2 regions of the Alteromonas sp. ABH4_453 genome follow, and region 2 is predicted to be linked to the other one. Evidence: predicted binding sites of a transcription regulator. Region 2 holds the regulator's gene; the other holds the start of a gene.
The links. Region 2 encodes FliA, which starts transcription of late flagellar genes. Its sites were predicted from a motif close to CTAAAGNTNNNNNNNNNNNNGCCGATA; they were not measured.
Positions count from the first base shown of each region.

Region 1: the regulator FliA is predicted to act here: its motif matches at 5,770-5,796, upstream of ACXAGV_RS09050 (DUF3530 family protein).

Region 1 covers NZ_JBSWXP010000004.1:55,242-67,075, reverse strand. Annotated here, with positions in the region: gene ACXAGV_RS09070 (PhoH family protein) at 1-82, opposite strand, end outside; gene ACXAGV_RS09065 (gluzincin family metallopeptidase) at 602-2,017, shown strand; gene rapA (RNA polymerase-associated protein RapA) at 2,106-4,967, shown strand; gene rluA (bifunctional tRNA pseudouridine(32) synthase/23S rRNA pseudouridine(746) synthase RluA) at 5,017-5,733, shown strand; gene ACXAGV_RS09050 (DUF3530 family protein) at 5,886-6,773, shown strand; gene ACXAGV_RS09045 (hypothetical protein) at 6,916-7,239, shown strand; gene ACXAGV_RS09040 (AmpG family muropeptide MFS transporter) at 7,310-8,656, shown strand; gene ACXAGV_RS09035 (response regulator) at 8,773-10,953, shown strand; gene ACXAGV_RS09030 (GGDEF domain-containing protein) at 10,967-11,834, opposite strand, start outside.
Region 2 covers NZ_JBSWXP010000006.1:87,676-99,509, reverse strand. Annotated here, with positions in the region: gene ACXAGV_RS13075 (homocysteine S-methyltransferase family protein) at 1-807, opposite strand, end outside; gene metA (homoserine O-succinyltransferase MetA) at 811-1,749, opposite strand; gene ACXAGV_RS13065 (DUF2802 domain-containing protein) at 1,860-2,294, opposite strand; gene ACXAGV_RS13060 (chemotaxis protein CheW) at 2,354-2,845, opposite strand; gene ACXAGV_RS13055 (chemotaxis protein CheW) at 2,863-3,669, opposite strand; gene ACXAGV_RS13050 (ParA family protein) at 3,677-4,441, opposite strand; gene ACXAGV_RS13045 (protein-glutamate methylesterase/protein-glutamine glutaminase) at 4,470-5,600, opposite strand; gene ACXAGV_RS13040 (chemotaxis protein CheA) at 5,629-7,869, opposite strand; gene ACXAGV_RS13035 (protein phosphatase CheZ) at 7,882-8,637, opposite strand; gene cheY (chemotaxis response regulator CheY) at 8,672-9,055, opposite strand; gene ACXAGV_RS13025 (RNA polymerase sigma factor FliA) at 9,092-9,823, opposite strand; gene ACXAGV_RS13020 (MinD/ParA family protein) at 9,820-10,686, opposite strand; gene flhF (flagellar biosynthesis protein FlhF) at 10,692-11,834, opposite strand, start outside.

The DNA of each region.
Region 1 (11,834 bases), on a different contig from region 2:
AGAGAAAAGCGTGAGGTTCGTGCAGCAGGATATTGGTATCGAGGACGTAAATCTTAGTATCGGTAGAATTTTTTTTTGGCATCCTTCACTCCGGTAAATAAAGCCAGGTCAGACGTATTGTTCATTTATGAACGCACGCGCTAACAAGCTACAGTTACGGTTGTAGGAGAATGCCGCTCGAAACAGGACTTCTTCCCCTACTCGCGTCGACTGAGAAGCAGTACTACTCTTTCTGCCTCAAAGGTTCGTTTGTTAAATTAGCGAACCCTTAATTCCACCATAATCCAGTTTTTCAGATTTAGCACTGTTTTTTCTTTTTTATTTTTCGTTAGAGCAAGTGAGAAGCGACGAACAGTCCCTTCACGTTATATGAGATAGCACAGCGCTCCAATTTTGATAAAAAGAAGAAACTGGCATACTTGGTTCGTAACAAATGCTCACACTTTAACGACAGTTAGCGTAGTTTTAACTGCGTTTTTAATACCCAAATACGCTAAGGTGTACTTGTTGAAGCGGTGAATAAAACACGGGGGCTAACCCAATGCCCCCCCCCAATAAAGTGGATGCGTTTAAATTAATAACACTCAGGGAAAGAGCAGCTATGAATTGGCTTAACATCACAAAAATAAAAACAGCCATAAGCATGACGTTAGCGCTACTAGCGTGCTTTAACGTTGAAATTGCATGGGCGAATAGCCAAGCGCACAATAATTTTTCCCCTTCTACCATTCTAATCAAGGTTGCGAAAAGCACGGCTGATAAGTCTGAAAAATGGGTAGTCACTTACACATTAACTACGCCAGCCAAAACGCTGGCTTTTGTTAGAAACCCAGATACATCAAGAACAACACGTTGGTTCGCGCAAGACAACGACATAGAAATCGTCTTTGATAACGTCAAACACCAAGAACTTGTACGCTCGAAGTCGGGCAAGCCCCTCTCTACCGTGTCATTTTTACTGACGCCCACCTATAAACATTTGGGTAAAGATTACGCACCATTTTCTCCTTTTTCTGATGGTGGAAATGCCTTTCACTCTGGGCGACTGTTTGCTTGTGCTAATGCCTGTACTGAAGAAGATAATAAATGGCACCTGATACTCAATGTTCCCAGTGATGAGCACATAGTGTTGAATGGCAAAGTAGTGAAAAGCAGCGTGTCGTGGACAGATAACAATGACGGAAGAGTTGTGTATGTGGGTAGGCAACAGCCAATTATTACCGATGATGTGGTTGCCCTAATTGATCCCGGGCTTCCTGAAAACATTAAAGCTTCGCTAGAAGAAGATATACCCAACATGATGGCGTTTTTCTCCCATTCTCTTAATCCGCTTAAGGGCGAAAAGCCCATGTTACTTGCCTCTTATGCAAACGTAAACGATCACTCTACACAAGGCGGCACACTACCTAACCAGATATTTATGCATTGGAACAGACAAGACTTAAATGAGCAGGCCGATAACAGCAGCTTTGTTAACCAAACACTTTGGTTCTTTGCTCACGAAGTCGCCCATTTATATCAGCCCGGCAGTACCGAAGGTGTATCAGAAAACGAGGAGCAGTCTTGGCTGCACGAGGGCAACGCCGACTACTTTGCGGCAATCGCCATGAACTTCCTCTACGAAGACGCCAATAGCTACGTTGAAAGCCGAATGACCCGCGCTTTCGAGCGCTGTACTGAAGGGCTGGCGCAGACTACGCTGGCTCGTGCTTATAAAAACGGGCACTTCAATCTTTATTATTCATGCGGGATGATAATGCACCGCGCCATCGATAGCGTGGTGCAACAAAAAACGTTAGGTGAGGAGTCGCTGTTCACTGTATGGAAGCGACTTCAAAAAGCAGTGAATAATGGTATGCCGCCTGGCACAGCGACGTTCTTAAACTTGTTAGAACGATACCATGCACCTGAGCTTATAAAAGCCATCAACAGTGCAACGAGTGATGATGCAGCAAAAGCCATTCAAGGAATTGAAAACCTTTTTCAGATGCATCAGATCCCCTCTTCGCCCATGTAGTAAAAATGACAACCAATGGTCTAGTATTAATGACTTATCACAACGCAATGCGTACAATACCGCCCCCCGAAAAACAGGTTGGTGATTTATGAGTTCAGATAGTCAATTTTTAGTTGGTCAGCGTTGGTTAAGCAACACCGAAATAGAGCTGGGGCTGGGCGTGGTTATCGGTAACGATTTCCGCTCAGTTGAAGTGTTGTATCCGGCAACAGGCGAAGCGCGAAAATACACAAAGCAGGACGCGCCGCTTACGCGACTAATATTCGAAATTGGCGAAACGGTCAAAAGCCAAGATGGCTGGGAAATGACCATTACTGAAAAAGAAGAAAGCCAAGGTTTATTTATATATCACGGGCTTCGTGAAGATACCAAGGCCCAAGTGCGTTTACCTGAAACCATGCTAGACAGCCACATTCGCTTAAACCAACCTGAAAAGCGCCTGTTTAGTCAGCAACTAGACAATCCGAAATGGTTCGACTTACGTGAACGCGCCCTAGACCATCAATACGAATATTTGCGTTCAAGTACTATCGGCCTTGCCGGTGCCCGTATATCGCTTATCCCGCACCAGCTACACATAGCGTCAGAGGTAGGCGGAAGACACGCGCCTCGCGTATTGCTTGCTGATGAAGTAGGGCTTGGTAAAACCATTGAAGCCGCGTTAATTATTCACCAGCAGCTTAAAACAGGCCGTGCAGAGCGCGTGCTTATCTTGGTTCCAGACTCGCTCATGCACCAATGGCTAGTTGAAATGCTGCGCCGTGTAAATCTTCCCTTCGCCATTTACGATGAGAGTCGCTGCGAAGCGATAGAAGAGAGCGAAGGTCTAGAAGATGACGATACAGCTGACACAGCCGCAGTAAACCCATTTGAAAGCGATCAGTTGGTACTTTGCAGTATCAACTTTCTCAGTAAGAGCGAAAAACGCCAGCAACAAATTCAAGCCGCAGGTTGGGATTTAATGGTTGTCGATGAAGCCCACCACCTTGCGTGGTCAAGTGAGGCTCCTTCTGCCGAATACCTATGTGTTGAAGCACTAGCGAATCAAACACCTGGCGTATTGCTACTTACCGCAACGCCTGATCAGCTTGGTCACGAAAGCCACTTTGCACGCTTACGCCTACTCGACCCGGCTCGCTTTCATAGTTACGACGCTTTCTTAGATGAAGAATCGAAATACAGCCAGCTCGCCGATGCGGTAGCGCCATTACTTTCAGACGCCGAGCCGAACGACAAACAGCGCAGCAAACTCGCAGAATTTGCGCCTGACGTAATGGAACATGCGGGTGATTTAAGTGCGCCGGAAAATCGTCATGCGTTGCTGCATCAACTTATCGACTGTCACGGCACAGGTCGCATGCTGTTTAGAAACCGTCGCGCCAATATCGAAGGCTTTCCGGAGCGTAAACTAAGTGCATATGAATTGGCTTTGCCGGAGGTTTATTCAGAGGCAGTGAGCGGCGGCGACCTAACCTATTCACTATACCCTGAGCGTATGGCAAGTGTTGTTAATAGCTGGACTAAGCACGACCCTCGCGTTGAGTGGCTGCTAGATTTTATGCAAAGCGTTAAGCCAGAAAAGATTCTGCTTATTTGCGCAAGCGCTCGTACGGCACAAGAACTAGGCGAAGTCATTCGCACGCAAACCGGTATTCGCCACAGTGTGTTCCACGAAGGCATGAGCATCGTAGAGCGTGATAAGGCCGCCCATTACTTTGCTGACGAAGAAGACGGCGCTCAAATTCTACTGTGCAGTGAAATTGGCAGTGAAGGCCGTAACTTCCAGTTCGCTCACCACTTGGTTCTGTTCGACTTGCCCATTACGCCAGACCTGCTTGAACAGCGTATTGGTCGTCTTGACCGTATTGGCCAAACCCAAACCGTACAAATTCACGTGCCGTATTTAGCGAAAACCGCGCAGCACGTTTTACTAGATTGGTATCACGAAGGGCTTAATGCCTTTGAGAAAACCTGTCCGACCGGCTCTGGTGTGTTTGACGACGTTAAACCTTTGCTTATTGGTGCCTGCTTACACCCTAATGATATGAATGCCCGTGACGAGCTTGTAAACATGAGTGTTACGCTAAATAGCCAGCTGGTGGCACAGCTTGAAGCCGGTCGCGATCGACTTCTTGAGCTTAATGCTTCTGGAGAAGGCCGTGTAGAGCAACTGCTTGAAGACATTATCACCCTTGATAGCGAACAAGATTTGTCGCGCTTTATGGGCCGTGTATTTGACGCTATCGGCGTCCAGCAGGACGAAAAAGGCAATGACTGCTTTATTCTTATGCCAACTGAATCGATGGTGAGCCAGCTTCCAGGTCTTGACCCAGAAGGCATGACGGTTACTTACAAGCGCCGTGTTGCCACCACGCTAGAAAACGTGCAGTTTTTAAGTTGGGATCATCCACTTGTGCATACCGCCATGGACGTAGTACTCACCGACGTACACGGAAAGAGCAGCATGGGCTTCATTGCCGAGCCGTCTCTGCCAAAAGGCGCTTATTGGGTTGAGGCGTTGTTTGTGCTGCAGGCGCAAGCGCCTAAAGCGCTTCAGTTGGGCCGCTTCTTACCTCAAACGCCCGTGCGAGTGTGTTTAGATGCGCAAGGAAACCCGTCTGAATTGAGCTTCGACGTTAAGCGTAAAATTGGACGTAAGATCTCGGCTCAGCTTCTAAAAGCCTTGCAACAGCCGCTTGAGCTTGCCATTGAAAAGGCGCGTAAGCTTGCCCACCAACAAGCGAACCAAAAGCAACACGATGCACTTAACAGTATGCACAGCACGCTTAACGAAGAAATACAGCGCTTACGCGATCTTCAAAAGCGTAACCCAGCAGTACGTGACAGCGAAATTGAGTTTATCGAAACGCAAATGAACGCCCTTGATAAAGTTATTCAGGATGCAGACGTTCAGCTGGACGCCATTCGTATTGTGGTAAATAACCCGTAACCTCGAAAGGTTAAACATTCAAGAGCGACTGTGAAGCAACGAGTACATAATGGCGAACCCAAGTTTTGTTTATAACCCACCGATGACACCTTATCTTGATATTTTGTATCAAGATGAGGACATGGTGGTTGCGCATAAACCTAGCGGGCTATTGAGCGTTCCGGGCAAAGCATTAGAACACCGCGACTCGCTGATCAGCCGGGTGAACCGTGTTTATCCCACCGCCACAGTAGTACATCGCTTAGACATGGCGACTTCGGGTATTTTGGTGCTGGCGCTCAATAAAGACAGCCATCGCCATATCTCGAAACAGTTTGAACTTCGGCAAACTAAAAAACGTTACTTCGCCCTAGTTCATGGGCATGTAGAACAAGACAGCGGAGAGGTTAATTTACCCCTTATTTGCGACTGGCCGAACAGACCGAAGCAAATGGTAGATTTCGAGCGCGGTAAAAAAGCCGTAACGCACTTTGACGTCATTGAGTGCACACTGGATGAAGAAGAGCGACCCTATTCTCTTGTTGCCCTCTATCCCATTACCGGTCGTTCTCACCAACTGCGCGTGCATATGCTTGCTCTAGGTCACCCTATTTTAGGGGATAGACTCTATGCCCATGAAGAGGCGCTATCCATGGCAGCCCGCTTACAGCTTCATGCTGAAAGCTTGAGTCTTTTGCACCCGACACTTGGGCATTGGCTGCACTTTCAAACTACTATCCCTTTTAGCCAGTATCGTCCCAACCCGCTTGCTGAAAATGTCGAGTAACACTTTCGCGTTACGCCGCTTTACCAACCGACCTCATTATAGTTTTAAAGCGCATTGCCGATAACCTTATTAGAACGATTTGGTTGATGAATTGATTTGATACTGACTGCTCTGTCCGTATCAAGGTAATAGGTAAAGGCAAACCACATTATATGAAAAGGCACGCTCTCCTTATAACCTTGGCAGTTATGATTTCACTATTGCCTTTAAAGGCTTACTGCAACTTTTTTACGGATGTAAAAAATGCTTATCTGCCAGGCGAAGTACACGCGCTTATGGTTGGCGAAATGGAAGTGCCACTTATTGAAGTTGAGGCGAAAACACCTCTCCCCTTGGGGGTTGCCATTGTGCTCACAGAGCCTTTTCCATCGAGCCTTACCCTCGCACAAGGAAACCGCTTAGCAAATATGCTTGCAGAGAAAGGCTGGAATGTCGTTATAAGCCCTTTCAACATGCCCATAAGCTCGACCACCGTCAAACCCAATGGTGAACAAGACAGCGAAATATTGACAGAAGGAGCCTCGCCATTAACTGATACAGCGCAAGTCATTCACCCTAGAAGTAACCAACTGACGCAGTACCTCAACTTTGAATCGACGACGACTGCACTAACGCTGCAAATCAGTGCTTTAGATAATTATTTACAAGATAGATCAGGATATCGCATGGTGATCGCACAGGGGATGCTTGCTACCGCTTACCTGTCTTCCATAGAGACAATACCTAGCTTACAGCCTGACACTTTTGTTGCCATTTCGCCGTTTTGGCCAGAGGAAAATACAAACAACTTAGTCATTGACACTATAGCGAAAGCGAGCTTTCCAGTGCTCGACCTATCCCTCAGCAACTTTAATGACTGGGAGACTAGCACAGCAATGAAAAGGAAAGTTAGAGCAAAAAATGAACTTAAATTGCACTACAGGCAAGTTACAATTCCAAATAATTCTTTAACCTTTAGTATAAAAAAAATTGAAAAAACACCTAACATTCAAATGGTTGCAAATAGCACTGTAGGCTGGACACGGCATCTAGGCTGGTAATTACGTCATCTTGAGATTACGCTAAATTAGTACCCAAAACAGTTACCTACCCGCAACAGAGCGAACAGTGGGTCAATACTGTCAATGGTAATCATGTAATGAACTATACTAATTTAAGCAAACAAAGATGGTTGAGTTACTCGTGGATGTTCAGAATTTTGTAGATAACAAAGCGAAACAGCTGTGTTTCTATTTGAGAGCATTTTGGCAAGGAGAGCTTCCGGTCGAGGAGATCGAGCTATTCTTTTGGGATAGCATGGAAGAATGGGGTCAAATTGAATGCACGCTAACACAGCCTTACACACAGAAAGAACGTGTATTTTGGCATTTGCTTCACCAAGTGCATTACTGGAATGAAGAAAAATTGACGAAAGACCAGTTTCTTGTTGATGAGCTTACTAATTGCGTCAATTTTCTTGAAGGCCTAGGGCACTGTCCTCTAGACTGCGTGGGTATCCGCCCTTAAATCTCTCTTACTTAACCGCGGTAATTATACCAATCCGCCTTCACAGTTTTATTGCTAAACACCGTGGTTCATGGCTCAATACACTTTTGAGTCAACGCCGAAGGTCGAAGTATTGCTAACTGCATTAAAAACGTTCAATGACAAACGTTACCTAACCATTTTTCTTTTTGGCATTTCCAGTGGCTTTCCTTGGATCATGATTGGGTCGGTATTATCAGCATGGTTAAAGGATGAAGGGTTATCGCGTTCGGCTATTGGTTTGTTTGGCATTATCTTTGCCACTTACTCATTTAATTTTTTATGGTCTCCTCTTGTCGACAAGCTCAAGCCCCCACTATTAGGTCAGCGACGAGGCTGGATTTTTTTGATGCAAAGCTGTGTTGTTTTGCTCTGTTTGACCATGTCACAACTTAACACTGACCATGATTTATTTTACGTTGCATTAATCGGCTTATTGATTGCCATTGCTTCTGCTACACAGGATATTGCTATTGATGGCTTTCGGATTGACTGTATTGAACAAGATGATAAAGACGGTATGTCAGCCGCCTCATCGATGGCGACCGCCGGTTGGTGGACAGGATACGGTGGCCTTGGTGCTATACCCTTTTTTTTAGCAGATCTAACGTCTTGGTCATGGCCAAACATATACCTATTACTGGGTGCTATCATGGCGTTATTGGCCTGTGCGACTTGCTTTGCCAATGAGCCCAATGTAGACAGAGAGGCCCTGCTTGGCCGCATAACGAATACCCACGAAAATAAGTCAGCGGTGCTCAATTGGTTAAGAACAACGCTCATTACGCCATTTTCTGAGTTCTTTAGTCGAAATGGCATCAAGCTGGCAGCTTCATTTTTATTATTCATTTTCCTTTTCAAAATTGGTGAGGCTTTTTTAGGCCGTATGAGCATTGTGTTCTACAAAGAGGTCGGATTTTCAAATACCGATATTGCTACTTATTCAAAGCTTCTTAACTGGTGGGTGACGATCGTCTTTTCACTACTAGGTGGGCTAGTTAATATCCGTTATGGTATTTATCGAGGGCTGATGATTGCGGGTGTTGCTATGGCGGCTTCAAACCTTCTGTTTGCGCTCATTGCACAAACGGGGCCTTCTACATCACTGTTAGCCATAACTGTCATTGTAGACGGTTTTACAGGAGCATGGAGCACGGTAGCTATGGTCGCCTTTATATCGCTTCTATGTAATCGTGCTTTTAGCGCCACTCAATATGCCCTTATGGCCTCGCTCAGCGTTGCGGGAAGGACGTTAGTCGCCTCTAGCAGTGGCTTGGTTGTGGATAGCCTGAGCGGAAACTGGAGTGTATTTTTTATTTTAACGGCGGTTATGGTAATACCAAGCCTTTGCTTCTTACACGCTATTAGACATCACATTAAACGCGTTGAAACGTCATAGTTAAACGGTTCTATTCTTTTTTTACTTCCAATTAATTTGACGACATTTCCTTGCAAGTTAGCTTTAGTTGCCTACCTTTATAAAAGGCAACTAACACTAACTTGCAAGGAAGAAAGTTGAGTCCAAACGATGCTACTAAGCTACAGCGGAAGACATTGAGCAACGCCACAGTATTTACTTTTTCTAAAGTGAATGCGACGGCATTGTTGTTTGGCATCGTTATTATTTCAATCTTGCTGGTATTAATGAGCAAGCAACAGTCTTTTATTACCAAGCTCAATCAACAAAGCGAGCTCCGGGACGGGCTGCTTACCTCTGAGCATAGAATTCACCAACTCTACACTCATGATCAAGACGCTAACCGCATCCGCACTGCTTTAGAGTATGAGTTACAAATTGCTTTTCAAGGGTTGCGGCAACATATACAGAAAGAAAGTGGCGTTTACGTGGCGCTTTCTGCCCTTTCTGACACTGCGTTTAGGGAAGCAACGACCAGCCTAGGAAACACTTCGGCGAAAGAAACAGCAAAAACAACGCTGGTACTGCTTCACACGCTTATTCAACTCCCACACACAGAGCAAGTTCGCTATATTAAAAAAGATGGCTTTAGCCTGCTTCCGCTTTTAAAAGCCTTACAAGCAGAAGAAAACGCCCTGTTGAACCGTATTCAGTCACAGCAACACAAAATATTGCTTACCACACTATTGAGCGTGATTATTTTGGTGCTTTGGTACTTTTTTGTATGGCTCTTTTACAAAGGCTCAGTCAAAAGACCATTGCGAAAACTACATAAATCAAAACTGAGACTGGCAATCGCAGATGATGAGACGGATTTGCAAAATAAAGAGTTTTTGAAACTTATCAGCCATGAATTTAGGGCCCCCATTAGCGCCATCATTAGTGCCTTGGAGCTAATTCCTAATTTGGAAGGGCAGCGCACTCGATTGATTCAGCAAGCTGAGCAATCCAGCTACCGGTTACTAAATTTAACAAACAATCTTACTGATATACTCAATAACCACGTAGAGGATGACCTTCAGCTTTCGAATGTAGATTTAATCGGTCTGTTAGACGAGTGTATTTCACCGTTTTCGGTTAGAGTTAAAGACAAAAAGCTTGAATTCAACATGCATTGCAGTCATAGCGTACCTAGCTATGCTGAAACCGACCCTATAACTCTTTCTAAAGTCGTTACGAATATTCTCGATAACGCCGTAAAGTTTACTTCTACAGGGCTTATTGATGTAACCATCACAACCTTAGTAAAAAATAAACGAATATTCTTAGTAATCACCGTTAATGACACCGGCATTGGCATTGATGATAATACGCAGGAGCATATGTTCGAGCGCTTTTACCGAGGGGAACATTCGCAAAGTCAGCGCTACCCAGGTGCAGGAATTGGCTTATCAGTAGCCAAGCGCAGTATTGATAGACTTGGCGGTACTCTTCAGGTTAATAGTACTGTCGGCGTCGGTTCGGAATTTAAAATATCACTGCCTATTAAGCCCCTAGAAGATTCACCATCGGTGTCATCTAACCCTTCAAATGCCAAATTCGCGGTTGTCGACGATTTAGAAATATCAAGGCTTCACCTTCAGTCCATTATTACCAAAGAAGGGTATAGCGTAAGAACATTTTCGTCTGGCGCCAACCTTTTGAACCTTCACGAAGAACTGCTTCAATTCTCGGGCATTATTGCCGATTTATATATGCCTGGGATGAATGGACTTGAACTGGTGAAAACACTACGCGCCATCTACGGAGAGCGAGTGCCACCGGTCATCGTATTATCGGCAACACCGGATATTGCAAATATAATCGCCAACAGCGAGCTCCCCATATACCAGAGCTTTGTAAAACCCATCGATAGAAACCGGTTTGTCGACGCCATTCATCAATTAACAGCAAGCAACGCTAAAATTATCAAAGATTTAGCCAAAGCCAACGTTTTGGTTGTTGAAGATGAACCGATTAATGCAGAAATGGTAGAGTACATGCTACAGAGTATGGGGCACAATGTGACCGTGAGCTACACCGGAGACGACGCCATTAGCCGGACTAACGAAACCACCTTTGACTGCGTGTTGCTCGACATTAACCTGCCAGATATTAACGGCTTAGAAGTAGCAAAAATTATGAAAGAAGGGCACCCTAACCTTCCTATCATTGCGCTTACCGCTAACGCCCACAGAAATGACAAAGAGGCTTCCCTACAAGCGGGCATTCGCTATCACCTAGTAAAGCCAGTCACTTTTCAAGAGCTCAGAAACACCCTACGCCTTGCATTAACGTAGAAGGCCCCTAAGCTTAAGCGTAAATGCAGTACTGGTTTCGGCCACCCTCTTTGGCTTTATAAAGGGCTTGGTCAGCACACTCCAGCCATGCCATTGCACCTTTAAAATCGGGCGAGAATTGCGCCAAGCCAAGACTAACGGTAAAAGTTATCGACTCACCATCGTGATCAACCACCAAACGCTGTGCCAGCTGTCGAATTCGCTCTGCTACCGCTTGAGCATCTTCAACAGATGAATCGTTAAGAATAATGGCAAACTCCTCACCGCCATAGCGCCCCGCTAGGTCAGTCTCACGCACACAACGCTTGATCAAAGCGGCAAGCATTTTTATCACCTTGTCGCCTGCCTGGTGACCGTAGGTATCATTAATGCGCTTAAAGTGGTCGATATCCAGCATAAGGGCAGTGCTAGGCTTTTCTCGCCGAACACACAATTTGTGCATTTCATCGAAGCGTTCTTGCCAATAACGGCGGTTAAATAACCCTGTTAAACCATCCACTCGGCTTGCGGTTTTCAATTCTTCGTTTAGATGTTCCATGCCAAGCTTACCAAGCGCCTGTTCAGTTACATCGTAAACTAACATACAGAACCGCTCTACATGGCCACTCTGATCCACAATTGGGAACATTGTCACGTTTTGGTACATAAAATCAGCAGCGCAAGTTACCGGGCGGTTACAATCGAATTTAAATAAATAAGGTCGCTGCTCCCAAATGATAAACACTGGGCTTTTTAAATTAAATACAGGGTCAACTTTGGTTCTAAGCCACCTTTCTTCTATTTCAGGAAAGTGGGTGAACAAGCGGTCTCCAATAATAGATTCAGCTTTCTTGGCACCATGGTTCTCTAGAAATTTGTTCCATACTTGCACGTTGAAATTG
Region 2 (11,834 bases):
AACATTGGCCACTTCATCTACGTATTGACGCAATAGATCCGGGCCTAATGCGCAGTTTAAGCCGAAGGAAAATGGGCTAATATGTCGCATTGAGTAATAAAACGCTTCTGCGGTTTGACCAGAGAGCGTACGCCCTGAAGCATCGGTGATAGTACCTGATACCATCACAGGTAAAGCCCTACCCAGTTTTTCAAATACGGACTCCACGGCAAACGCAGCTGCTTTCGCGTTTAACGTATCGAATATAGTTTCAAGCATGATTAAGTCTACGCCACCTTCAATAAGTGCTTCGGTAGACTCACTATACGCTTCCACTAGTTCGTCAAAGGTGACATTGCGCTTACCTGGGTCATTAACATCAGGTGAAATAGACGCCGTGCGGTTTGTTGGACCTAATACACCGGCAACAAAACGCGGTTTCTCGGGGGTTTTAGCTGTGAATGCATCGGCAGCTTTACGCGCTAATTTAGCCGCGGCTAAATTAATATCCCGCGATTGGGCCTGCATATCATAATCGGCCATAGCGATAGTCGTGGCGTTAAACGTATTCGTTTCAATAATATCCGCACCAGCTTCAAAATAATCGCAATGAATTTGGTAAATAATATCTGGCTGAGTAAGGACCAACAGATCATTGTTGCCCTTTACGTCGCAGTGCCAGTCGGCAAACTGCTTCCCGCGATAGTCTTCTTCTTCTAACTTATGGCGCTGGATCATAGTGCCCATTGCACCGTCTAAAATTAGAATGCGTTTATTAGCGGCTTCTGTAAGCGTTGCCTGCGCGTTTGAATGTGATCTTTGGCTCACGTGCTACCTCTTTGGCTGTGACTTTTCAGCAAGCTGACTTAAATCGTAAGGCGTGGTCTGATAGACATAATAATTCAGCCAGTTTGTAAACAATAGGCTGCCGTGCGAGCGCCACTGTACAATAGGAGACTTGGCTGGATCATCCCCTTGAAAATAGTTTTTCGGCATTGACGGCGTTTGTCCCGCGGCAATATCCCGTAAATATTCGTCTTTTAACGTATCTGGATCGTACTCTGGGTGACCCGTTACAAACACCATACGCTTGTCTTCTGACGCTACAATATAAGCGCCTACATCGTCAGACTCCGCTACAACGCTCAGCCCATCAACACTGTTGTACAGCGAAGTATCAATATGCCCGTAACGAGAATGGGGAGCGTGAAAAGTTGGGTCGAAGCCTCTTAACAGTTCATTGTTAGGGTCGTTTACTTGATGTTTAAAGACACCAGAAAACTTTTCATCTTTGATTTCACGTGTAATACCATAAAAGTGATACATGGCGGCATGGGCAGCCCAACATAAATACAGAGTAGAGTTAACGTGTCGCTGCGCCCACTCCAGTATTGTCGTCATAGTGTCCCAGTACTTCACCTCTTCATAATCGATAAGCGCAAGAGGCGCACCGGTTACAATAAGCCCATCGTATTTTTTGTTCGCGACTGCTGAAAAGTCGTGATAGAAGGCATCCATGTGTGACTGTGGAGTATTTTTGGGTGCTTGATTATCAATGCGAATCAAGTCTACGTTTATTTGTAGCGGCGTATTCGACAGCAGGCGAAGTAACTGTACTTCTGTTTCTATCTTGTTCGGCATTAAATTAAGAATGCCGACTTCAAGAGGACGAATATCCTGATTGGCAGCCCTGTCCATGTCCATGGTAAAAATGTTTTCACCTTGTAGTACGTTCTGCGCGGGTAACTGCTCAGGAATACGAATTGGCATAGAGGACTCCAGTGATAAATTACAATATCTGTATTGTGTCTATAACTGGCGATATGTCAACATCTTTACGTCTAGACGTCTAAACGTTTTTTTTACCTGGTGGGAAAACGTTAGCTATTTTGCTTATGCACCATTACTAACATTTCAGCTTCAGCGCGAGGAATATCGCAGGCTTCAATAATCTCGTCAATACTAGCCCCCTGCTTAACTAAGTCTGCAGCACGCTGATATAAACGTAATGAAGGGTCTTGAAGCTTTAGTTCTCGAAGCTGGTTTTCAATATCAGTTTGTTTCTCTTCTAGCTCTTGAAGGTGGCGAGTAATAACCAATGTACGAGCTTGGGCCTCAGTTTGTTGATTGTTTGCATTTTTAGCGAGCGCTTCTGCACGGGCAATAGCCTCTGCGTTGGCTTGCTGACTTTCGCTTAATGCAGAACGCAACTGCTTAATGTGTGAATACAGCACACCCATCGCGGCGATGAGTATAACTACAAGAATACACAGTATGAGTTCTAATAAGGTAGGTGCAGCAAGCTGCCAATCCATGGACATAACCCTTGGGGAAATGTAGGCAGTATTATAGTCAATACCGCCTATTCATTTATTTAGATGTTGCTAAGCTCATCCCACTCTTCGTCGCTTAACAATTTATTAAGATCTACAAGAATAAGCAGTTCGCCGTCGCGGTTACTTACACCTTGGATAAACTTAGCACTCTCTTCAGTACCAACGTTAGGCGCACTGTCAATTTCTGAAGATTTCAGGTACACCACTTCGGCTACACTATCCACCAGAATACCAACCACCTGCTCGTCAGACTCAATAATAACGATACGGGTATTGTCAGTAATTTCTGTTGGAGGTAATCCGAAACGAGCACGTGTATCAATAACCGTTACAACGTTACCACGCAAGTTGATAATACCAAGCACATAGTCTGGTGCACCGGGTACAGGGGCTATTTCGGTATAACGCAAGACTTCTTGTACCTGCATTACGTTAATACCGTAAGTTTCTTCACCTAAGCGATACGTCACCCATTGAAGGACTTCGTCGTTGCTGTCGGTAGCATTATTATTCATTCTTTCGTCGCTCATGAACCTGGCTCCCAATACTATGGCGTCTGGTCGTTACTGCCTAAGCCTTTGTTAAGCATAGATATTAATTCTTCAACGTCAATTAACGCGCACATTTTTTCTTTAACCATCCCTGCTAACCAGGGACGCTTACCTGTGGACTCGCGCCATTTAACATCATCGGTAGTCAAATTGACTGTGTTTACAAGCTTTTCGCTTGCTAAACCCCACACGCTCTCTCCTAACATTATAAGATATCGGTAGTTGAGTGATTGTGCGAGGTTTTCGTCATATTTTTCCGGCATTACCCATTTTGCAGAGTCAACAACACTTAGTTTAGACTCTCTGTGCAACATTACACCCATAAACCAGTCAGGTTTTCCAAATAAAGGGCCTATTTTTTCAATTTGGTGGATACCACCTAGCGATGTTAATGGCACCGCAAGTGTTAATCCCGCCACCTCAAAGAATAGCGCCTGAAAACGAAAGCCGAGAGTATCCTTTAGTGGAACTTTTATTTTTTCGGCGCGATTTAACGCAGCGTTTTCTTCTTGCTCTGCTGAAGTTTCAGGGTAAAAATGTTGCTGTTCATCATCAACCGTCTCGACTTTTTGCGTTTCAATTAATGATGTAACCTTCTCTGCTATCGCCTCTTGCTCATTCGATGGTGACTCACTTTCATTTGTTGTTGAAGCGAGCGCTGTTTCAGCCATCTGCTGAGAAGCCTGCTCAAGCAATTTTGCCGTGCGCACAGTCACATCTTCAGGTGTTTCTGGCTCTTTAAGAAGGCTGTCTAGGTATGCCTCCATTACTTCTTCTCGGGCAAATGGCGATTGCTTGCTCATGCTTTTGTTATTTCTCCAATACGGCTAGCAGTTTCTCGTAGGCATTTACACCTCTCGTCTTTGGATACGCAGCAGAGATAGGAAGCTGTACCAAGCTTGCATCTCTAAAGTGCGTATCAACCGGAATCACTCCTTCCCAGACGCGCTCCCCGTAATCGCTCATTAATCGTTTTCTTGACGCCAATGCGGCGTTTGTACGCTTATCAAACATAGTTGGAATAATCAGGGTGTCAAAGGACTTATTTAACGAGCGCCCCATTATTTCCATTGTTCGGATCATCCTATCCAAACCTTTAAGCGCTAAATATTCTGTCTGAGTCGGCACAATAACCTTATCGCATGCCGCTAATGCATTGACCATCAACACGCCCAAAACAGGTGGGCAGTCGATAATGGCAAAATCAAACTCATCAGCTATTTTTGCGAGTGCTTTTTTTAGCACTAAACCCATACCCTGTTCGCTACCCATGGTTCTGTCTAAGGTTGCCAGAGCCATGGTCGCTGGTAGCACGTATAAATTGTCGAGCTTTGTAGGGCTGAGACAGTCCATTACTTTATCGGCAGAAATCTCATTAGAATTAATAAAAATGTCGTAAACTGAATGACTTGTCGCTTCTGCATCAATGCCAAAGTAATAGCTAAGCGATGCGTGTGGATCAGTATCAATCATAAGCACTCGCTTGCCCTTTTGAGCAAGCAAGCCACCAAGGCTTACGGTGGTAGTAGTTTTACCTACTCCGCCTTTTTGATTTGCTACCGTCCACACTTTCATAATTGCTGTTCCATTACTATTCAAAGTGCTATCGCATTTCGGTTTGAACGCAACTGCTCATATCATCGATACTAATATTCTTACTCGATATGTTGGCCGAGGCGACAGCTTGAGGCATACCATAAACCACACAGGAGTCTTGGTCTTGTGCCCAAATAGTCGCACCTTTATCTTTAAGTAGTCGACAGCCTTCTCTACCGTCTGCTCCCATACCCGTTAATATGATTCCCAAAATATCCCCACCATAGGCTTTAGCTAAAGAGCTAAACGTGAGATCTACACTTGGCTTATAGCTCACCTTATCGGCCTGAGTTGCATCAACAATAGAAACTCGCTTGTTGTGACCAACAGATTCAATAAGCATTTGCTTGCCTCCGGGCGCAAGGTAAGCATGCCCAGGTTTCAAAATATCGCCATGCTCAGCTTCCTTCACAGCAATTTTGCAATTGCTGTCTAGGCGCTGTGCAAATGCACTAGTGAAGGTGCCGGGCATATGTTGCACAAGTAAAATGGGGTACGGGAAATCTCCAGGAAGTGGAGAAAGCACTTTTTGAAGTGCTACAGGCCCACCTGTTGATGCCCCTATTGCCAAACATTTATACTGCTTCCCTGTTGGTCTTACAGACGAAACGGTAGGCTGCTTAGCCGCGTCTTTATGACCAGAAAGTAACCCCGAGGTTTTGAAAAACGCTTGTTTAGGCGCGTTATCAGGAAGCTTTCTGGTCTCAATATTGCGAAAGGATGGGCGCTTCAACCCCAGTCCTCTTCGCGCTATCAACCTAACTTTAGTACAAAGTAGCCGCGAAGCATCTTTCCTATCTTGAGCGATGTCTTCGAATTTTTTGGGTAAAAAATCTAACGCGCCCGCTTCTAACGCGTCAAGCGTCGCTTGGGCGCCGTGATGCGTTAGTGAAGAGAACATTAAAATAGGTGTAGGACGTTTATCCATGATGGCCTTAACGGCCGAAATACCATCCATAACTGGCATTTCAACGTCCATGGTTATTACATCGGGTTTAAGCGCCTCGGCTTTGTCGAGTGCATCACGCCCATTTCTCGCTTCCCCAACAACTTCAAGTTCTCTATCGCCGTCAAGTATTTCTCTTACTCGGCGGCGATAAAAGGTCGAGTCGTCCACGACTAGGACTTTAAAGACCATGGATTATCATTCCTGTTAATTCATCGCCTTACTTGATGGGTTTACGCGCGTACCGTTTTAGCAGGCTAGGAATATCTAAAATTAGTGCAATTCCACCGTCTGACGTAATTGTTGCTCCCGCCATACCGGGCGTACCTTGCAACAATGCATCAAGCGGTTTAATAACCACTTCTTCTTGGCCTATTAGCGCGTCTACAACAAATCCAACTTGCTGAGTACCAATTTGTACCACAACAACATGCCCCTTTTCTTTATCGATATTTTTGGGACCTCGGATTAGCCATTCACCAAGGAAAAACAAAGGAATTGCTTTTGAACGAACAATCATTGTTAACTGGCCATCGACCGTGTTGGTCTTCTTGATGTCCATGTTTATTATTTCGTTCACCGCACCTAATGGTAACGCAAAGGTCTGTTTTCCTACAACAATCATTAGCGTCGGGAGAATGGCCAATGTTAGCGGGACTTTGATATCTAGTCGCGTGCCTTTTCCTAGCTGCGAATCAATGTTCACGGTACCGTTGAGCTGGTTAATTTTGGTCTTAACCACGTCCATACCCACACCACGACCAGAAATATCGCTAATTTCAGTCTTAGTGGAAAAGCCTGGTGCAAATATCAAGTTAAACGCCTCAACGTCAGACATACGCGCTGCTGCATCCGCATCTAATACGCCACGACTAATAGCGATCTCTTTTAGCTTCTCTGCATCCATTCCCTTACCATCATCTTCGATAGTAAGAAGAATGTGATCGCCCTCTTGAGATGCTGATAGCTGAACCGTACCCATGCGAGGCTTACCCGCAGCAGCACGGTCATCCGGCATCTCAATACCATGGTCGACAGAGTTTCTCACCAAATGCACGAGGGGATCGGCCAGAGCTTCGACCAAGTTTTTATCTAAATCGGTTTCTTCACCCACCAACTCTAAGGTAATTTCTTTCTTTAAGCTTCTCGCGAGGTCTCGAACAACACGAGGGAAACGACCAAACACCTTCTTGATAGGCTGCATGCGGGTTTTCATTACCGCACCTTGCAAGTCACCCGTTACCACATCTAAGTTGGCGATGGCTTTTGACATGCTTTCGTCGTTACTGTTGATACCTAAGCTAATGAGCCTGTTTCTCACTAGTACGAGTTCACCTACCATGTTCATGATTTGGTCAAGGCGCTTGGTATCTACACGTACTGTAGTCTCAGCAGGAGGCGCAGCAGGTGCCGCCTTCTTCTCGTCTTTTTTCGGCGCTGCTTTAGGCGCAGCAGGTGCGCTTGTTTTAGCTGGCGCTGCAGCGCTAGGCGCTGGTGTCGCTTTAGGCGCGGCTGGCGCAGCTTGTTTTGCTTTCTGAACAGCTTCTGTTGCTGCTTTATCTACAGGAGGCTCTGGCGTCGTTGACGCCGCGCCCTGCTTAGTCGGCCCTTGGCCAGAACCATGTAACTGGTCTAGTAGCGCTTCGAATTCATCGTCGGTAATTTCTTCGTCACCTGCGCTGGTTGCTGATGAAGATGGCGTTGCAGATGCTGGTGCTGGCGCAGCCGCCTTTTCTTCACTGCTAAATTTACCTTTTCCGTGAAGGTCGTCTAACAGTGCTTCGAACTCTTCGTCGGTAATATCATCGCTATCTGAACTCGCCGCCGGCGCTGATGACTTAGCAGGTTCGCTTTTAGCTGGTGCTGACTGCCCTGGGGCACCCGAACCATGAAGCTCATCAAGAAGAGCCTCAAACTCATCTTCGGTAATTTCGTCAATACCACCACTACTGTCATTAGCATCAGACGTTGACGGTGCTGGCTCTTCTATAACTAACTCAGGCTCTTCAGCAACCACCTCTGGCTCGGCAGCGGGCGCACTAGCGTTATCGAATATGTTTTCATCTGGAGATTCTGGGCGACTTAATTTGTGTAAGACGTCCACTAGGTGTGCATCTGCAGGCTCCAATGGTTCGCGCGCTTTTACGCGCTCGAACATTTCAACGACCACATCCGTGGCCTGCAAAATAATATCCATTAATTCAGGTGTTAGCGTTCTTTGGCCATTGCGCATTACGTCAAAAACGTTTTCTGCACCGTGACAAATTTCAACTAACTCAGTGAGAGAAAGGAAGCCAGCTCCCCCTTTTACTGTGTGATAGCCGCGGAAAATTGCATTTAGTAAATCCGCATCTTCAGGATTGTTCTCAAGATCAACGAGCTGTTCTTGTAATTGTTCAAGTATCTCTCCGGCCTCAACCAAAAAGTCCTGTAATATATCCTCGTCAACATCAAACGACATGCACCCGCTCCCCTAAAAACCTAAGCTAGACAGAAGATCATCTACATCATCTTGACCTGAAACGACATCGTCTCGTTGGTCAGCATCAATGATTGGGCCTTCCGCCTCTACACCATCAACCTTATCGGCCTTATCGCTAGATGGTTTAGTGTGTTCTGTACCGTCGCGTTCCCCAAACATGGTAAGCATGTTTACAAGACTATCTTCTACCTCTTTAACAAGGTCGATAACGCGACGAATAACCTGCCCTGTTAAGTCTTGATAGCCCTGTGCCATCAACACTTCGGTAAGCAGTTGTGTAAGTTTAGCTGATTGAGCCGAACCTTCTTCCAATAATTCGTCTAAGTCTGCGCATAAAGCCTTAAATTCACCTAGTTCGATTTGGCGATTCATAAGCTTCTTCCACTCTGGCATGACCTTTTCGATCCGCTCCGACAGCATTTCTGCTATCGGCATGCTCGCCTCAACGGCATCCATAGTAGTATTAGCAGCTTTTTCAGTTTCTTCAATTACGTAGGTAAGGCGGGATTGCGCATCAGGAATGTCATCTGTAGCTAAATTTTTGATGCGGTCGTCTATTTGAAAGTTATTCAACGCGTCGTGGAGTTGACGCGTCAATTTTCCTACTTCAGCAAACAACTCAACATTCTCTTTCATTGAGACGGCTTCAAGTAGTGCGTTAGCTGAAGTCTTATCGCCTTCTTCAAGAAAAGCGACAAGTTGTTTTGCTTCCTCTAACGATATTGGAACGTTTACATTCGTTGACATCCAGTGAACCTCATTTATCTGGTGAGCGTCTGGATCAACCTAAACGTTCGAATATTTTATCTAATTTTTCTTTTAGTGTTGCTGCTGTGAACGGTTTTACAACATAACCGTTTACACCTGCTTGCGCCGCTGCAACGATTTGCTCTTTTTTCGCTTCCGCAGTAACCATAAGCACAGGCAAATGCTTAAGCTTGTCGTCTGCTCTTATAGCGCGAAGCAAATCGATGCCCTGCATACCAGGCATATTCCAATCGGTCACAACAAAGTCGAAATCGCCCTGTTGTAACATAGGTAATGCAGTGCTTCCGTCATCCGCTTCCTGGATGTTGGCAAAACCCAAATCTTTAAGCAGGTTTTTGATGATTCGTCTCATGGTAGAAAAGTCATCGACCACGAGAATTTTCATGCTTTTGTCCAAAATAGCCTCCAGTGAGGGGTTAATTGTTATTAATCTCTATTCTTCGTCAGCTTGCCACGACTTCATTCGTGATTTGAGTTTTAACATGGCTTGACTATGAATTTGACTGACTCTCGACTCGCTTACATCAAGAACTTCGCCTATTTCTCTTAAGTTTAGTTCTTCATCGTAATAAAGTGAAAGTACAATCGCTTCTCGCTCAGGTAATGTCGTAATTGCATGGGCAAGCGCTTTTTGAAAAGCACCCTGCATTAAATCTTCTAACGGTGCGTCACTACCTCTACTTTGTTCAGTAGTAATAACATCTTCCGACACACCTAAATCTTCAATACCCACCAGCTTTCCGGCATTTACTTCATTAAGCATCTGGTGATAATCCTGCAAGCTTACGTTAAGCTTGTCAGCAATATCAGAATCTCGTGCATCGCGCCCTGTCTCGCTCTCTACTTGAGATATCGCTTCCGTTATGGCGCGGCCGTTACGGTGAACAGAACGCGGGGTCCAATCACCTTTTCGTATTTCGTCGAGCATGGCACCACGGATCCGAATTCCTGCAAAGGTTTCGAAACTTGCGCCTTTAGAGCCGTCAAAGTTTCGTGCGGCTTCTAGCAACCCAATCATGCCTGATTGAATAAGGTCATCAACAAGTACGCTGGCAGGCAGTCGCGCAATCAAATGATGCGCAATTCGCTTTACCAGAGGCGCATGTCTTTCGACTAACTGCGATTTATCTGTTTGTTGTTGATAAGCGGCTGCCTTGCTGTTCAACGCTGACTTCCTACGGCTTTTTCTGCAACTAATTGTTCAATGAAAAACTCTAAGTGTCCACCGGGCTGCGCTGGAATTGGCCACGTAAGTGCTTTACTTGCCAACTTAGTTATCGCTACTGCTGCCGGAGAGCCTGGAAAGGCGTCAACAATAGCAGTTTGCTTGCGCACCGCCTTGCGAATATTCTCGTCGAATGGCACTGTCGCCACTAATTCTAGAGCAACATCGAGAAAACGCCCTGTCACTTTGCTTAATTTGCTAAATAATTCCTGACCTTCACGCACATCGCGAACCATATTGGCTACGACTTTGAAACGAAAAACTCCGTGCTCGCGGTTAAGAATTTTTATTAGTGCGTAAGCATCTGTTAAAGATGTTGGTTCATCGCATACAACGACCATGATATCTTGTGAGGCCTTTGAAAAGCTCAATACCATGTCTGATATGCCTGCCGCGGTGTCGACGATTAGCACATCTATCTGAGAGCGTAATTCGCTAAACGCTCTGATCAAACCAGCGTGTTGCGTTGGTGAAAGCTCTGCCATTGACTGCGTGCCTGATGTGGCAGGCGCAATCTTAATGCCGTGAGGACCGGTCACTAACACTTCGTCCAACGTGCATTCTCCAGAGAGCACGTGAGATAGGTTTTTCTCAACCCTTAGCCCTAACATGACATCTACGTTGGCAAGGCCAAGGTCAGCGTCAAGAACCATTACTCGCTTACCCTGCTTCGCCATCGCGATAGCGGTGTTCAGTGTAATGTTCGTTTTACCTACGCCACCTTTACCACCAGTGACGGCGATTACTTTGATTAACCGTGATTGCTTCATTTTTCTTAAGCTACTCGCTTGATCGTCAATCATACTGCTTATGCTGTTTTAATTGCGTTGTTACTACTAGTATGATTCAAACCGTACTTTTTATAAAGCTTTGCAGCAGCGGAAACCAAAGATTTCGCTTCTGCAATCTTAATGTCTTCAGGCACTTTTTGACCATCGGTGACATAACTAACCGGTAGTTGGTATTCAACTGCTGCACTAAGCACCTCTCCCAAAGAGTAGCATTCATCTAACTTTGTGAAAATACAGCCACTTAGTTCAATATCATCATACGCCTGAATAATTCTCTGCAAAGCAGGATATTGCGTATTCGCTTGCGCTACCAAATATTTTTTTACTTTTGGCATTTGGCCGTTGTCGAACTGCTTAATTTGCTTAATTAATCGACTGTCACGTTGACTAAAACCTGCTGTATCAATCAATACTAGTCGCTTATGGCGAAGTTGGAATAATAAATCAGCCAGTTCTTCACTAGTCTGTGCTTTTCTCACCGTGCAGCCAATGATCTTTCCGTATGTCGCTAGCTGCTCATAGGCTGCAATTCTATATGTATCTATAGTGATCATTGCAACCGACTCTGCACCATATTTCTGCGCATAACGGGCTGCAAGCTTCGCAACAGTAGTTGTTTTACCGGTACCGGTTGGTCCTACCAGTGCAACAGCACCTTGTGCACTAAGTATATCGTTTCCAGTAACATTTATGCGATTAGCCAATAGGTTAAGAAGATAAACCCATGCGTCACGTTCGTTGTAGTGGGCTGGTGTATAGCTAATAAGCTGTGTTGCAAGCGCGCTACTTAAACCCATATCAGTTAATCGCGTCACTAGGTATTGATGAACAGGTTTTTGACGCTTGTTCTTCGCTTCCATTAAATCGGCAACTTGATACTGTAATACATCGCGAAGTGAAGCTAACTCTTCTTTGATTTGTGCAAGTTCTGCCGACTGAGATACCGACGTTTCGCCCATGCTTGAGGCTTGATGTTCTGGGAAAGCGTGTTGACTAACAGTATCTTCAACAGATGATTGATTTTCTATATCGTCAATAAACGCCTCTGAAAAGTCTAAGTGCGAAGCAATTTCATTAGCGTGCTTAGCGTTTGTTGTCATTGGTTGGTTAGATTGCGCGGGACTCGCTACACTATTAGTTCCACCGTGCTGCTTTTCTAA